DNA from 2 places in the Streptomyces sp. NPDC093097 genome. Region 2 is predicted to be linked to the other one. Evidence: predicted binding sites of a transcription regulator. Region 2 holds the regulator's gene; the other holds the start of a gene.
What was found. The regulator HrcA, encoded in region 2, represses chaperone genes, less so after heat shock. The targets are predictions, from matches to a motif close to TTNGCACTCNGNNNNNCNGAGTGCNAA.
Positions count from the first base shown of each region.

Region 1: a site for HrcA is predicted at 3,115-3,141, ahead of groL (chaperonin GroEL). Genes of this name have one in related genera too.

Region 1 covers NZ_JBIVOW010000002.1:434,169-439,619, reverse strand. Annotated here, with positions in the region: gene ACIQE0_RS04865 (glucosyl-3-phosphoglycerate synthase) at 1-212, opposite strand, end outside; SAM riboswitch class I at 389-544, shown strand; gene thrC (threonine synthase) at 563-1,837, shown strand; gene ACIQE0_RS04855 (MoaD/ThiS family protein) at 1,891-2,169, shown strand; gene ACIQE0_RS04850 (cold-shock protein) at 2,632-2,835, shown strand; gene groL (chaperonin GroEL) at 3,266-4,888, shown strand; gene ACIQE0_RS04840 (DUF998 domain-containing protein) at 5,256-5,451, shown strand, end outside.
Region 2 covers NZ_JBIVOW010000003.1:219,721-225,171, forward strand. Annotated here, with positions in the region: gene ACIQE0_RS06420 (nitronate monooxygenase) at 1-380, opposite strand, end outside; gene dnaJ (molecular chaperone DnaJ) at 569-1,705, opposite strand; gene hrcA (heat-inducible transcriptional repressor HrcA) at 1,706-2,722, opposite strand; gene ACIQE0_RS06435 (MBL fold metallo-hydrolase) at 3,043-3,777, shown strand; gene ACIQE0_RS06440 (DUF3097 domain-containing protein) at 3,922-4,764, shown strand; gene ACIQE0_RS06445 (DUF1876 domain-containing protein) at 4,857-5,132, shown strand; gene hemW (radical SAM family heme chaperone HemW) at 5,344-5,451, opposite strand, start outside.

The DNA.
Region 1 (5,451 bases), on a different contig from region 2:
ACCAGCTCGTCGACCAGCGGCACCTCCCCGGTCATCAGCTCGGCGCGGATCGCGGCGACGATGGCGCCGACCGTCGCCTCCTCGTCGAGCGCGGGCAGCACCACGCTGACCGTCTGGCCGCTCTGGCGTTTGGCCTCCACCAGCCGCTCCAGCGGGCGGTCCGCGGCGGACCAGGAGCGGCGGGCCAGCCAGCGCTCCACTTCTTCCAGCACGTCTACAACTCTCCTTGGTGGGCCCCGGGCCGGGGTCCGTTCGTGTGATCCATCTCGCGGACCGGACGACTATCTCAACGGACAGTGCCTTCCGTTACAGTCTTGAACAACGCGGAGGCCCGTCGCATGTCGGGGTCGCCGCGCGACAAACGCCTGGGCTCGTCCCAGTGCCATACCGCTCATCCAGAGGGGCAGAGGGATACGGCCCGTTGAAGCCCCGGCAACCCTCCAGTCGGTCTCCGCCGCACGAGCACAGTGCGTGCGCGAGGCTCCCGGCTAGGGAAGGTGCCAAATCCGTCTCACGGCGAGATGCGTCGTGAGGAAGATGAGGAGAAAGGGCCTCGCCTCCCATGGCTGTGCAAGCAACGGAACCCACCGCTGTCGCTCTCGGACCCGCCGTCGCACTCTCCTGCCGCGAATGCGGGCAGCGCTTCCCGCTCGGCCCGATCTTCGCGTGCCAGGAGTGTTTCGGACCGCTCGAAGTGGCCTACGACCTGCCGACCGGTGACCCCGAGGACCTGAAGAAGCGGATCGAGGCCGGTCCCCCCAACATCTGGCGCTATGCGCCGCTGCTGCCCGTCCCCGCCGACGTGGCCGACAAGCCCAACCTCAACCCCGGACTCACCAAGCTCGTCAAGGCCGACCGGCTCGCCGCCGAGCTGGGCGTCACCGGCGGCCTGTACGTCAAGGACGACTCCGGCAACCCCACCCACTCCTTCAAGGACCGGGTCGTCGCGATCGCCGTCGAGGCCGCCCGCGCCTTCGGCTTCACCACCCTCTCCTGCTCCTCGACCGGCAACCTCGCCGGCGCGGTCGGCGCCGCGGCGCGCCGCGCGGGCCTGAAGTCCTGCGTCTTCATCCCGCACGACCTGGAGCCCGGCAAGGTCGTGATGGCCGCGGTCTACGGCGGCGACCTGGTCGCCATCGAGGGCAACTACGACGACGTCAACCGCTTCTGCTCCGAGCTCATCGGCGACCCGCTGGGCGAGGGCTGGGGCTTCGTCAACGTCAACCTCCGCCCCTACTACGGCGAGGGCTCCAAGACGCTGGCGTACGAGATCTGCGAGCAGTTGGGCTGGCGGCTGCCGGACCAGCTGGTCATCCCGATCGCCTCCGGCTCCCAGCTCACCAAGATCGACAAGGGGCTGAAGGAGCTGATCGCCCTCGGTCTGGTCGAGGACCGGCCGTACCGGATCTTCGGCGCCCAGGCCGAGGGCTGCTCGCCGGTCTCCGCGGCCTTCAAGGCCGGGCACGATGTCGTCAAACCGCAGAAGCCGCAGACCATCGCCAAGTCGCTGGCGATCGGCAACCCGGCCGACGGCCCGTATGTGCTCGACATCGCGCGGCGCACCGGCGGCGCGGTCGAGGACGTCACCGATCCGCAGATCGTGGACGCCATCAAGCTGCTGGCCCGTACGGAGGGCATCTTCGCGGAGACCGCGGGCGGGGTGACCGTCGGCGTGACCAGGAAGCTGATCGAGAACGGCGTCCTGGACCCGTCGTTGACCACGGTGGTGCTGAACACCGGCGACGGCCTGAAGACCCTCGACGCCGTCGCCTCCGGGCCCACCGCCACCATCCGGCCGGACCTGGACGCGTTCCGCGCGTCCGGCCTGGCGGGTTGAGCCGGTCCCTGCCCCTGCCGACCCCCATCCCCGTAGCCCCTGGAGGCAGCAACATGAGCGTCACGGTCCGCATCCCCACCATCCTGCGCACGTACACCGGCGGCAAGGCCGAGGTCCCGGCCGAGGGCACGAACCTCTCCGAGGTGATCGCCGACCTGGAGAGGAACCACCAGGGCATCGCCGCCCGGGTGCTCGACGACGCCGGCAAGCTCCGCCGCTTCGTCAACGTCTACGTCAACGACGACGACGTCCGCTTCGAGCAGGGCCTGGAGACCCCGACGCCTTCGGGTGCGGGCGTCTCGATCATCCCGGCGGTGGCCGGAGGCTGCTGAATGCGCGCCCGCCCGGTGTGGAGTGCGCGGATCGAATTTGCGCCAACTCTGCCGGGGTGGTGACCGGAAATTGCCCCGCCCGTATGAAACGGACGGGGCAATTCCGTGTTGTGAAAGGCGATACCATTGGGGTGATCCCCCTCCGTTTATCTCTGCGTACATGCCGAACGCATATGAGAGCGGGGCGACTTGTGCGCAAGTTGTGTGCGCGGTTTGCCGTTTGTGTGGCTTATTCCCGGCCCGACTTGCCCTGGAATAACGGCATTTGAGCGTATGCGGCCGTTTCTTCGCCGCCAGAATTCTCGTCCGATTGACCTGTTGCGCTGGGCATCGGTCCAGATACATTCAGCGGCGGTCGACGCGTTCCGGCGCACACCCCGCGGACCATTTCCGGGGGGTGAGGTCTGACCCGGGTCCGCGGAGTGCGGTCCTGCGCAAGGGCCAGTAATAGGGGAGTTAGGCATGGCTCAGGGCACCGTCAAGTGGTTCAACGCGGAGAAGGGGTACGGCTTCATCGCGGTCGACGGTGGTGCGGATGTTTTCGTCCACTACAGCGCGATCCAGATGGACGGGTACCGCACCCTGGAGGAGGGTCAGCGGGTCGAGTTCGAGATCTCGCAGGGCCAGAAGGGGCCACAGGCGGACATGGTCCGGGTCACCGCCTGAGGCGGCGGCCGACTGCATCGTTGGAAGAAGGCCCGCATCCCCAGTACGGGGTTGCGGGCCTTCTGCTGTTCCCAGGCCCCTCCGGTGGACCTCCGTTCGCCCGCGCCCGCGCGAAAGTGCCGAGGTGCGGGGTGGTGCGGGTTCCCGCAGGTGCCGGGCCTGCGTCGCGTGCGCGCCCCGCGCGTCCACGCGCGTCCACGCGCGGGCGCGTGCGAGGAGAGGTGACGGTCCCGCCCGTCAGGCGCTTGCACTCGGTGGGTGCGAGTGCTAATCATTGCGTTAGCACTCTCCCCGTGAGAGTGCTGAATGGACCGGGTCGGTGAGGCCCGCATGCCAGGTGGGGCAAGGAACCACCGGGCAGGCAGGCCGTCCGTCGCGGGCGCCAGCGCGGTCCGAGTTTTCCAGCCCCAGTCCGGAGGGACCACTTCACATGGCCAAGATCATCGCGTTCGACGAGGAGGCGCGGCGCGGCCTTGAGCGCGGTATGAACCAGCTCGCCGACGCCGTCAAGGTCACCCTCGGCCCCAAGGGCCGCAACGTCGTCCTTGAGAAGAAGTGGGGCGCCCCCACGATCACCAACGATGGTGTGTCCATCGCCAAGGAGATCGAGCTGGAGGACCCGTACGAGAAGATCGGCGCCGAGCTGGTCAAGGAGGTCGCGAAGAAGACGGACGACGTCGCCGGTGACGGCACGACGACCGCGACCGTCCTGGCCCAGGCGCTGGTCCGCGAGGGGCTGCGCAACGTCGCCGCCGGCGCCAACCCGATGGCCCTCAAGCGCGGCATCGAGAAGGCCGTCGAGGCCGTCTCCGGTGCGCTGCTGGACCAGGCCAAGGAGATCGAGACCAAGGAGCAGATCGCCTCCACCGCGTCCATCTCCGCCGCCGACCCGCAGATCGGCGAGCTGATCGCCGAGGCCATGGACAAGGTCGGCAAGGAAGGCGTCATCACCGTCGAGGAGTCCCAGACCTTCGGTCTGGAGCTGGAGCTCACCGAGGGTATGCGCTTCGACAAGGGCTACATCTCGGCGTACTTCGCGACCGACATGGAGCGCATGGAGGCGGCGCTCGAGGACCCGTACATCCTCATCGTCAACTCCAAGATCGGCAACGTGAAGGACCTGCTGCCTCTCCTGGAGAAGGTCATGCAGTCCGGCAAGCCGCTGCTGATCATCGCCGAGGACGTCGAGGGCGAGGCCCTGTCGACCCTGGTCGTCAACAAGATCCGCGGCACCTTCAAGTCCGTCGCGGTCAAGGCCCCCGGCTTCGGTGACCGCCGCAAGGCCATGCTCGGCGACATCGCCATCCTCACCGGTGGCACCGTCATCTCCGAGGAGGTCGGCCTCAAGCTGGAGAACGCCGGTCTCGACCTGCTCGGCCGCGCCCGCAAGGTCGTCATCACCAAGGACGAGACCACCATCGTCGACGGTGCCGGCGACAGCGAGCAGGTCCAGGGCCGGGTCAACCAGATCCGCGCCGAGATCGAGAACAGCGACTCGGACTACGACCGCGAGAAGCTCCAGGAGCGCCTCGCGAAGCTGGCCGGCGGCGTGGCCGTCATCAAGGCCGGTGCCGCGACCGAGGTCGAGCTCAAGGAGCGCAAGCACCGCATCGAGGACGCCGTTCGCAACGCGAAGGCGGCCGTCGAGGAGGGCATCGTCGCCGGTGGTGGCGTGGCCCTGCTGCAGGCTTCCTCGGTCTTCGAGAAGCTGGAGCTGGACGGCGACGAGGCCACCGGTGCCGCCGCCGTGAAGCTGGCCCTGGAGGCCCCGCTCAAGCAGATCTCCGTGAACGCCGGCCTCGAGGGTGGCGTCATCGTGGAGAAGGTGCGCAACCTGACCCCCGGTCACGGTCTGAACGCCGCGTCCGGCGAGTACGTCGACATGATCGCCGAGGGCATCATCGACCCGGCCAAGGTCACGCGCTCCGCGCTGCAGAACGCCGCCTCCATCGCGGCGCTGTTCCTCACCACCGAGGCCGTCATCGCCGACAAGCCGGAGAAGGCCGCCGCGGCCGCTCCGGGCGGCATGCCGGGCGGTGACATGGACTTCTGATCGACCTCTGGTTGATCGAGTTCTGTTCCGTTCGCCGGGGCGGCACCCCTCTCACAGGGGGTGCCGCCCCGGCGGCGTTTTTCCTGCCCCCGGGGTGGCGACGGCGGAGCAGGGGAGAGGCGCGACGGGAGCGCACGGAAGGGCACGGCGGCGAGGGCCGGGCCATGCGATCAGGGCATGGGCATCAGGGGACGGGTTCGGCCTGACGGGTGGCGGCTCGGCGTGCCTCCGACCGGCGCGCCAACGGAGCGGGCCCCACCGGGGAGACCCTTCGCACTGGGCCCTGTCCGATGGGGCTGCGCGGGCCCGCACAGGTCCCATCGGACAGGCCCCAGGCCCCCGCCCCCACCCGGAACAGGACCCGCCCGTGCCGAACGTCCCGAACCCCACACGGACCGGTGCCCGCACCGTCTACGAGCCCGTGGTCGCGCCCACCACCCGCTACGCCGGCCGGGAGGCCGCCGCGGCCGGCCTCTTCGGTGCCGCCGCCCTGCTCTACAACTGGTGGCTGCTGGAGTTCGCGCTCCCCACCGGCCTCGATCCCCGGCACTCCTACGTCAGCG
Region 2 (5,451 bases):
GAGACCACCGGCACCGGATCGTCGCGGAGGATCGCCAGCTTGGCCTCGTAGCCGTCGTCGATCGGACCGTCCGTTTCGCCCAGCTCGGTCTCGTACCAGGTGGCCTCGCCGGCGAGCTGCTCGCGGTAGACCGTGACGGCGCCGGCGTCGGCCAGCGGCGGCTGCGGCAGGAAGACGTTGACGCCGAAGGGCCGGCCGGTCAGCGCCCGCAGCCGCTTGATCTCCTGGTACATGCCGTCGGCGGTCTTGTAACCGGCGGCCAGGAACCCGAGGCCGCCGGCCTCACAGACGGCGGCGGCCAACTCGGGTACCGAGCCGCCGCCCGCCATCGGGGCCTGCACGATGGGGTGGCGGCACAGATCGGTGAGAGCGGTGGGCATGCCCACATCGTGTCACGCCCGATGCCCTCCCCAGAACCGGGGCGGCGGCCGCGGAAAACCCCCCGGACCCCGCCCCGGCCGGTCACGGCCAACGCCCGCCGGAGGCGTCCTCAAGGCACGCGAACCGTCCTTGCGGCCCCGGCCGACCGAGCCGGCCCGGGGGCCGGCCCGGGCCTCCGGCCCCACGCCTACCGCCCGTTGAACGCATCCTTCAACCGCGAGAACAACCCCTGCTGCCCCGGCTGAAACTGGCCCTGGGGGCGCTCCTCGCCACGCAGCTTGGCCAGTCGGCGCAGCAGCTCCTCCTGCTCGGGGTCGAGCTTGCCGGGAGTCTGCACCTCGACGTGGACGATCAGATCGCCCCGGCCGTTGCCGCGCAGATGGGTCACGCCGCGGCCGTGCAGCGGGATCGACTGGCCGGACTGGGTGCCGGGCCGGACGTCGACCTCCTCCATGCCGTCGAGCGTCTCCAACGGGCACTTGGTGCCCAGCGCCGCCGCGGTCATCGGGATGGTGACCGTGCAGTGCAGATCGTCACCGCGGCGCTGGAACACCGGGTGGGGCAGCTCGTGGATCTCGACGTAGAGGTCGCCGGCGGGGCCGCCGCCGGGGCCCACCTCGCCCTCGCCGGCCAGTTGGATCCGGGTGCCGTTGTCGACACCGGCCGGGATCTTGACCGTGAGGGTGCGGCGGGAGCGGATCCGGCCGTCGCCCGCGCACTCGGGGCACGGCGTCGGGACGACCGTGCCGAAGCCCTGGCACTGGGGGCAGGGCCGGGAGGTCATGACCTGGCCGAGGAAGGACCGGGTGACCTGCGAGACCTCACCGCGGCCGCGGCACATGTCGCAGGTCTGCGCCGAGGTGCCCGGCGCCGCACCCTCGCCGCTGCACGTGGTGCAGACGACGGCGGTGTCGACCTGGATCTCCTTGGTGGTGCCGAACGCGGACTCGCCGAGCTCGACGTCGAGGCGGATCATCGCGTCCTGGCCGCGGCGGGTCCGCGAGCGCGGGCCGCGCTGCGAGGCCGTGCCGAAGAACGCGTCCATGATGTCGGAGAAGTTCCCGAAGCCCGCGCCGAAGCCGCCCGCGCCGCCGGCTCCGCCGGACTGCGAGAGGGGGTCGCCGCCGAGGTCGTAGACCTGCTTCTTCTGCGGGTCCGACAGGACCTCGTAAGCGGCGTTGATCTCCTTGAACCGCTCTTGGGTCTTGGGGTCCGGGTTCACGTCCGGGTGGAGCTCGCGCGCCAGCCGGCGGAAGGCCTTCTTGATCTGGTCCTGCGAGGCGTCACGGCTGATGCCGAGGACCGAGTAGTAATCCGTGGCCACTTACGACTCCGCGAGGATCTGTCCGACGTAACGTGCCACTGCGCGTACCGCTCCCATCGTTCCGGGGTAGTCCATGCGGGTCGGTCCGACCACGCCCAATTTCGCGACGGCCTCGTCGCCCGAACCGTATCCGACGGTGACGACCGAGGTGGACGTCAGACCCTCGTGGGCATTCTCATGCCCGATGCGTACGGTCATGCCCGAGTCCTTGGCCTCCCCGAGCAGCTTGAGCAGCACCACGTGCTCCTCAAGGGCTTCCAGCACCGGCCGGATGGTCAGGGGGAAATCATGCCCGAAGCGCGTCAGATTGGCGGTACCGCCGATCATCAGCCGCTCTTCGGTCTCCTCCACCAGAGTCTCCAGCAGCACCGACAGTACTGTCGAGACGGTGGCCCGGTCGTCCTGTTCGAAGGATTCCGGAAGATCCTGCACCAACTGCGGGACGTCTGTGAAACGGCGGCCGACGACCCGGCTGTTGAGCCGCGCCCGCAGGTCCGCCAAAGACGTCTCGCCGAACGGCGTCTGACAGTCGATCAGCCGCTGCTCGACCCGCCCGGTGTCGGTGATCAGCACCAGCATCAGCCGGGCCGGCGCCAGAGCCAGCAGCTCGACGTGCCGGACCGTGGATCTGGTCAGGGACGGGTACTGCACCACGGCCACCTGCCGGGTCAGCTGCGCCAGCAGCCGCACCGTGCGGCCCACCACGTCGTCCAGGTCGACGGCGCCGTCCAGGAAATTCTGGATCGCCCGCCGCTCGGGGACGGACAGCGGCTTGACGCCGGCCAGCCGGTCGACGAAGAGGCGGTAGCCCTTGTCGGTCGGGATGCGCCCGGCGCTGGTGTGCGGCTGGGCGATGAAGCCCTCTTCTTCCAGGGCCGCCATGTCGTTGCGGACGGTGGCCGGGGAGACGCCCAGCTTGTGGCGCTCGGTGAGGGCCTTGGAGCCGACCGGCTCCTCCGTCCCGACGTAGTCCTGGACGATGGCGCGCAGCACCTCGAGCCTGCGTTCACTGAGCATTTCGCCACCTCCAGTCGGCTTGTCCCGCCGCGTCGTCTCTTTCCTGGCACTCACCTGGCCCGAGTGCCAGACCCGGAGCCAGTGTACGGCCGGGCAGCGCGGATGCGGCAAGGGCGGGCGTACTGAGGGCTTACCCACAGCCGCCGGATCCGACCCCGGGCCGACCCCGGGACTTCCCCCGCCGATCCCCCGGACATCCCTTGCGCGAACCCTGGCCCGGACCCCGAAATGCGGCGGAACCGGACCGCCGCGGACTGTGCGGAACGGCCGTTTCCGCCGGGCGCCGGGCAACGCTATCGCGAGGGCGCTAGCGTCCTGCCATGCGCACCACATGGGAAGAGGCCGGCTGGGAGCAGCTCGGCACCGGGGTCGTCCGGCGCCGGATGCCCGGCTGGGACGAGACGATCGGCGTGATCGCCGGTTCCGAGGGGGTGTTGCTCGTCGACACCGGGCCGACCCTCGCCGCCGGGGCGGAGCTGCGCCGCACGATCCGCGGGGTGCTGGGCCGCGATGTGACACATGTCGCGCTCACCCACCCGCACTTCGACCACGTACTGGGCACCGCGGCCTTCGCCGGCGTGACGGTGTACGGCGCGGCGGGGGTGGGCGAACTCCTCCGGCAGAGCAAGGACGTGCTGCGGCACGACGCGGTCCGGCACGGCGTGGACCCCGACGCCGCCGAGGAGGCCGCGGACCTGCTGGTCGCCCCGCACCACGAGGTGCACGACCGGCTGACCGTCGACCTCGGGGACCGGACGGCGCTGCTGGCCGGCATCGGCCCCGGCCACACCGCCCACGACCTGGCCGTCCTGGTGCCCGGGCGGGCCGGTGAACGGGAGATCGTCTTCTGCGGCGACCTGGTCGAGGAGTCCGGCGAACCGCAGGCCGGCCCGGACGCGCTGCCCCGGCGGTGGCCCGCCGCGCTGGACCGGCTGCTGGCACTGGGCGGCGAGGACGCCCTTTATGTACCGGGCCACGGCGCGGTGGTCGACGCCGGTTTCGTCCGCGCCCAGCGCGACGCCCTGGCCGCCCGCTTCGGGCCGAACTCCCCCTGAGGCGCGGCCCGTTGCCCTGACCACCGGCCGCCGCCGTCCCCATGGGCGGCCCGGCCCGCCCGCGCCCTGTGGGCCCGTCCCGTGGCCCGTGCCCCGTAGACCCGTATCCCGCCGAACCGCCGACCCGTAGGGAAGCAGACCCGCATGCACAGCAGGCACTACAGCCCCGACCTCACTCCCCCCTGGAAGAAGCCGAAGCCGGTGCCCGAGGTGCCGGCCGATCCCGGGCTGGTCGTGGAGGAGGTGGCGACGGGCTACTGCGGTGCCGTCATCCGCTGCGAGAAGACCGCCGAGGGAGCGACGGTGACCCTGGAAGACCGCTTCGGCAAGCACCGGGTGTTCCCGATGGCGCCGCGCGGCTTCCTCCTGGAGGGGCGGACCGTCACCCTGGTACGGCCGCCGGCCCGGCCGGCGGCGAGCGGTCCGGCGCGCACCGCCTCCGGCTCGATCGCGGTCCCCGGGGCCCGCGCCCGGGTCGCCCGGGCCGGCCGCATCTATGTGGAGGGCCGGCACGACGCCGAGTTGGTGGAGCGCGTCTGGGGCGACGACCTGCGGATCGAGGGCGTCGTCGTGGAGTACCTGGAGGGCGTCGACGACCTCCCGGCGATCGTCGAGGCGTTCTCCCCCGGTCCGGACGCCCGCCTCGGCGTCCTGGTGGACCATCTCGTCCCCGGCTCCAAGGAGTCCCGGATCGCCGCGTCGGTGACGGACGCGGACGTGCTGGTCGTCGGCCATCCGTACATCGACGTGTGGCAGGCGGTGAAGCCGTCCTCGGTGGGCATCGCGGCGTGGCCGGAGGTCCCCCGGGGCCAGGACTGGAAGACCGGGGTGTGCCGGGCGCTGGGCTGGCCGGAGAACACCGGCGCGGCCTGGCAGCGGATCCTGTCCCGCGTGCGGTCCTACCGGGACCTGGAGCCGGCCCTGCTGGGGCGGGTGGAAGAGCTGATCGACTTCGTGACGGCGCCGGAGGCGGAGGACGGCCGCTGACGGCCTCCGGGGCGGCCCGGGCCCCGGTGCACACCGTGCGCGGGGCCGGTGGTGAGCGCACTCTGGTAGCAGCGACCCCGGAGGTGACCGCCATGTTGAAGACCGCTGTCGGATGGCATGTCGAGATGGAATTCGAGGAGGACACCCACCGCACCCGGGCCGCCGCACTGGTACGGCTGCCGGACGGGACCGAGGTGCGGTCCCATGGTTACGCCAGCCGCCACCCCGCTGACGGGAACCAGCCCCGGGTCGGCGAGGAGGTCGCGGGGGCAAGAGCCCTCAACGACCTGGCGATGCAGCTGCTGACCAAGGCCCATGACGAGATCGACACGGCGTCGGGGCGGTCGTCCCGGCCGCTGACGCATTGACGTCGCGCTGACGTCGCGTTGAAGTCCTCGGTGTTTATGGGGTGTTGAGGCGCGGGGGGCGTTGCGGGGCTGCGGAGTTGCGGGGCTGCGGGGCAGGTCGTTGGTCAGGAGTCGGCCCCACCGGTCCCGGCGGTCCCTTCCCTCCCGGCGGTCCCTTCCCTCCCGGCGGTCCCGTCGGCCCCGGCCGGTCCCGTCGGTCTCGTCGGCCCCGTCAGTCCACCAGGTCGCGGACCACGGCGTCCGCGAGCAGTCGGCCGCGGAGCGTCAGCACCGCCCGTCCGGCCTCGTACGGGCCGGGCTCCAGGAGGCCGTCGGCCAG